2 regions of the Pseudoalteromonas sp. SG44-5 genome follow, and region 2 is predicted to be linked to the other one. Evidence: riboswitches for the same ligand, from Rfam matches in the RefSeq annotation. Region 2 holds a riboswitch; the other holds the start of a gene.
What was found. A riboswitch is a leader RNA that binds a small molecule or an ion and turns the genes downstream of it on or off. The one in region 2 is predicted to bind cobalamin.
Positions count from the first base shown of each region.

Region 1: it holds a riboswitch for cobalamin, as region 2 does, so the genes downstream of both, H5079_RS14200 (TonB-dependent receptor domain-containing protein) here and H5079_RS08780 (ABC transporter ATP-binding protein) in region 2, are expected to answer to the same signal.

Region 1 is NZ_JACJES010000017.1:19,804-22,211, reverse strand. Features, by position in the region: gene H5079_RS14210 (VanZ family protein) at 1-324, opposite strand, end outside; gene H5079_RS14205 (YajQ family cyclic di-GMP-binding protein) at 488-970, shown strand; cobalamin riboswitch at 1,221-1,386, shown strand; gene H5079_RS14200 (TonB-dependent receptor domain-containing protein) at 1,423-2,408, shown strand, end outside.
Region 2 is NZ_JACJES010000006.1:38,933-41,340, forward strand. Features, by position in the region: gene H5079_RS08770 (LysR family transcriptional regulator) at 1-30, shown strand, start outside; gene H5079_RS08775 (porin) at 193-1,131, shown strand; cobalamin riboswitch at 1,177-1,318, shown strand; gene H5079_RS08780 (ABC transporter ATP-binding protein) at 1,397-2,209, shown strand; gene H5079_RS08785 (iron ABC transporter permease) at 2,211-2,408, shown strand, end outside.

The sequences.
Region 1 (2,408 bases), on a different contig from region 2:
GGTTAAAATTGCTTTGATTATAAAGTAGCTTGCTGCGCCGGCAAAATCTGCAATAAAATCTGCGATTGATGCTTGCCTATATGGAAGTGCGTCTTGCATTATTTCTATTGCAGCACCGTAACCGGCTAATAAAAGTATTTGTGCGTATAAAGGGAGTTTAAACGCTTTATCCATTATTATGGCAAGGATGAAAAATATCCCAAAGTGGGCTACTTTATCAACATGAGGAAACAGGTTGCCAACCCCTTTTATTTCTTTCGCAAATAAAAAGGTAAACACCACAATACTAATTAAAAAAATTGCTTGATAAACACGCCTTGTCACAACAAATCCTAAAATCGCTTAAAAAAGAAACCGTAGTATATCAAACTAATTTAGTATCGCACCTGAACAAGATGCATAAAAGTGTAAAGATTTATAGTTTTAGCGTTATAATCGCTTTAATAAATTAAGTATAAAATTAAGATAAAATAGTTAGGAGAAATCAATGCCTTCATTTGATATTGTATCTGAAGTAGAAATGAACGAAGCTAAAAACGCAGTTGATAATGCAAACCGTGAACTAGAAACTCGCTTTGACTTTAGGGGAGTTGATGCATCGATTGAGCTAAATGATAAAGTAATTAAGCTTAAAGCCGAAGCTGACTCTCAGGTTATACAATTATTTGATATTTTAGCGAGTAAAATTTCTAAGCGTGGTATGGATGTATCAAGCCTTGAATTGCAAGATATTAGCCGAGCGGGTAAAAATGTTTTTCGTAACGTTGGTTTAAAGCAAGGTATTGAAAAAGAGATGGCTAAAAAAATAGTTAAAGCCATTAAAGATTCAAAAGTTAAAGTACAAGCCGCCATTCAAGGTGAAGAGGTACGCGTAACAGGTAAAAAGCGAGATGATCTTCAAGAAGCTATGCAAGTAGTACGTAGCGCCGATTTAGGCCAGCCATTTCAGTTTAAAAACTTCCGCGATTAATAAAACAGATTACAGATATTATAGAGATTAGGAGGCTAATTTTTAAAAAATTTGTGTTAAAAAAGCCAAGCTACAGCAATGAAGTTTGGCTTTTTTGCTATTAGTAACTTGATATGTAATCTAACTCTTTTACAGTGATTGTTGAGGGTTTATATCGTTAAAAATCAAACTTTGGCTATATAGACGTCTATTGACATTTATAAACAAAATACTCACAATAGCGACCTATTTTCAAGGTGCTTGCTTAATACCTTTGTATACGTTTCAAAGTATTGAAATTAACAGCAAGATAATCGGGAAGTTGGTGCGTTTTCAAGACGATAACAACCCCAACACTGCCCCCGCAACGGTAAAGTATTAGCAGCTATTATAGTGTTGACTGAGTCCGGAGACCGGCCTTGAAGTAATCTTACTTATTAACATCTTTGCGGTGGGCAAAGGTAGGGGACATCATGTTAAATAAAACCGCTCTAGGTGTGGCAATTTCGGCTGCACTTTCATTTTCAGTATCTGCAACAGTGCAACCAATCGAAAAAATTACCGTTACAGCTAATAAATTCGAACAACCTATTAGTAATGTGCTGGCCAGTGTTAGCGTAATTGACCGTGCTGATATTGAAAAAAGTAATGTGCGAAACTTACCTAGTTTGTTGGCTTCTCAAGCTGGTTTTCAAATTAACTCAAATGGTGGCTTTGGCCAAAATTCAGGTGTTTCGCTACGCGGTTCAAGTTCACGCCATACCCTTATTTTAATTGATGGTGTTAGAGTTGGCTCGGCTACTCTTGGCTATAAAGGTATTAGTAATATTGCCCTTAATACTATTGAGCGTATTGAAGTTGTTAAAGGTTCTCGCGCTGCTGTTTATGGCTCAGATGCCTTAGCTGGGGTGATTAATATTATTACTCGTAAAGCTGATAATATTCGCTTAGATGCTACTTTTGGCAGCAATGCTTATCAAAGCTACCAAATGGCGGGTGGAACAAATATAAATGATTTAAGTGCATCATTTAACGCTGGAATTGAAAAAACCGATGGTTTTGATGTACTGCAAAACCATGCACCAGATGAAGACGCTTATGAGAACAAAAATATTGGCTTCAATATCGCTTATAACGATGACTATTTAGGCAAGCTAACCGTACAAACTCAGTATAATGAAGGTTATGCTCGTTATGATAATCAGTACAGTGCAGCAGACAGCAGTGATGAAAGTAATGATTTTGAAAACTACCAAGTATCATTAGGGTGGAATAAAAGCTACGAAAATCAAATACACCATATAGCATTCGCATTTTCTAGCGATAGCCAAGATAACACCAGTGAAGGTGTGGTTAGTATGTACGAAACTAAGCGAAATCAAATTGATTATACTGGGCAATATATTGTCTCAGATGAGCTTAATATTAATGGTGGCTTGAACTGGTACAAAGATAAAAT
Region 2 (2,408 bases):
CAAATGACTCCTAAGTTACCCGTTGAGTAAGGCCAATGGTTTTGCTGTATATGTACGTTTGATTGCAACTATTATGTGTTTTTATGAATTTAAAAGTGTAAAAATATGACGGCTGTAATATTTTTGTCATTTAACAGTGCCAAACTCCTGTTGCATTAAAAACGAGTCTGTTGTGATTATCGAGGAAATAACATGAAATTTGTAAAGTCGAGCTTATGTGTAGCTTTATTAGGTGGTTTGTCTTTTAATGCGCTTGCTGAAGTGGATTTTTACGGTAAAGCGAACGTAACACTACAGTCGTCGGATGATGGTGAGGGGTCTTTTACCGAGATTAAAAGTAACTCATCACGTTTGGGCTTAAAAGGGTCTGAAAAAATATCTGATGGCTTAGAAGCTGTTTATAAGTTTGAATTTCAAGTTGATGTTTCTGACGCCGACTCAAAAGGTGATAATGACGACAATATCTCTGCTCGTAATCAGTATATAGGTTTAAAAGGTGCGTTTGGCCAAGTTGTTATTGGCCGTAACGATACCGCGCTTAAGCAGTCACAAGGTAAAGTTGATTTATTTAGCGACCTTGAAGGCGACATTAAAAATGCCTTTAAAGGTGAAAATAGAATGGGCAGTAGTGTTTCTTATGCCTCTAATTCTTACCAAGGTTTTAAGCTTTTGGCTACGTTTGTTGCAGAGGATAGCGATGCAGCAGGTGCTAAAAATGGCTATTCAATGGCAGTAACTTATGGTGACGCAGCCCTTAAAAAGAGCGCAATATATGCCGCTATTGCTGCCGATAGTGAAGTGAACGGCTACGATGTAGTGCGCGCATCAGTACAAGGTAAAGTAGCCGATTTTAAATTAGGCGCTATGTATCAAACGCAAGAAAAAGTTGATGGCAGTAGTGAGGCCGACGGTTATTTATTAAGTGCGGCTTACACTATGGCTAGCAATACCTTTAAATTGCAGTACCAGGCAATGGATTTTAAAGGCAGTGATGACAAAACGGCTATTTCGGCAGGTGTTGATCATCAGTTAAATAAAAACACTAAATTATTTGGTTTTTATTCTAATTTCGATATGGACAACAACGTTGACCAAGACTACTTAGGTGTAGGTATAGAATATAAATTTTAAGCAGCGCTTAGCACTGCCTTTTTAAGCCGTACTTTGTTAAGTGCGGTTTTTTTTGCTTTAAATTATTTACTTAGCCGCCCATAATAGAGTATTCATTTGGAATGAGGTGCAACTCCTCAACTGTTCCCGCAACTGTAATTAGCATAACGCTTTAAGTCAGATACAAATAAACTATTTTAACGAGCGGGTTTACTCATCTTCAAGTTATGTACTAGCCATAGTTAGTTGCATTGTTAGTGAGCGCATTCCTGCCTAGGGCTAACTATTGCAAACTCAAACGCCATTAAATACACCATTGTTAAATGTTAATCACGTGTCGTGGAATATTGGCAGTAAAACTATCCTCAACAATGTTAATTTGCAAATAAAGCAAGGTAAGTTCGTTGGCTTAATTGGCCCCAATGGCGCAGGTAAATCTAGTTTACTGCGGTGTTTGTATCGCTTTAATCAGCCCACTGCAGGGCAAATTAAATTTAATAATACTGATATTTGGCAGTTAAAAAGCCATGAATACGCAAAGCAGGTTGCGGTTGTTTTACAAGAAACCCCATCACAATTTAATTTAACTTTATTAGATGTGGTTGCACTTGGGTTAACCCCGCATAAAGCATTATTTAGCACCACCACAACAGCCGACACACAAAAAATAAACCAAGCTATAGCGCGAGTTGGCTTGCAGGATCATGCAAGCCAACGTTTTGAGTCGCTTTCGGGAGGAGAAAAACAACGTGCATTAATTGCTCGGGCTATGGTGCAGCAACCGCAACTATTAATTATGGATGAGCCAACCAGCCACTTAGATGTGAAGTATCAAATTCAGGTAATGGAGTTGGCTAAATCGCTTGGCGTTACTGTGTTTGCATCGTTTCATGATTTAAATTTAGCCGCTGCTATGTGCGATGAGCTGGTGGTTATAAATCACGGCGAAATTGTTAATACAGGCTCTCCCATCGATGTGCTCAGCGAGGACATGCTCAATGATGTATTTGGTGTATGTGCACAAGTAAGCCACCACCCGCAAATGTCTAAACTAGGTGGTGTTATTCCACATATTACTTACTTTTATGGGTATGAATAATATGCGCATGCTTAACAATCATTCAATAGCACTTTTAGTCACAGTACTAGCTGCATTATTTACGTTATTTACGGCGCTGAGTTATGGCGCTGCCGACACATCATTAACTGATGTATTTAAAAGTATTTTCACCTCAACAGAGGGCTCCTTTAACACTCGAATTATTGTTGAATTAAGAATGCCACGCACATTACTGGCA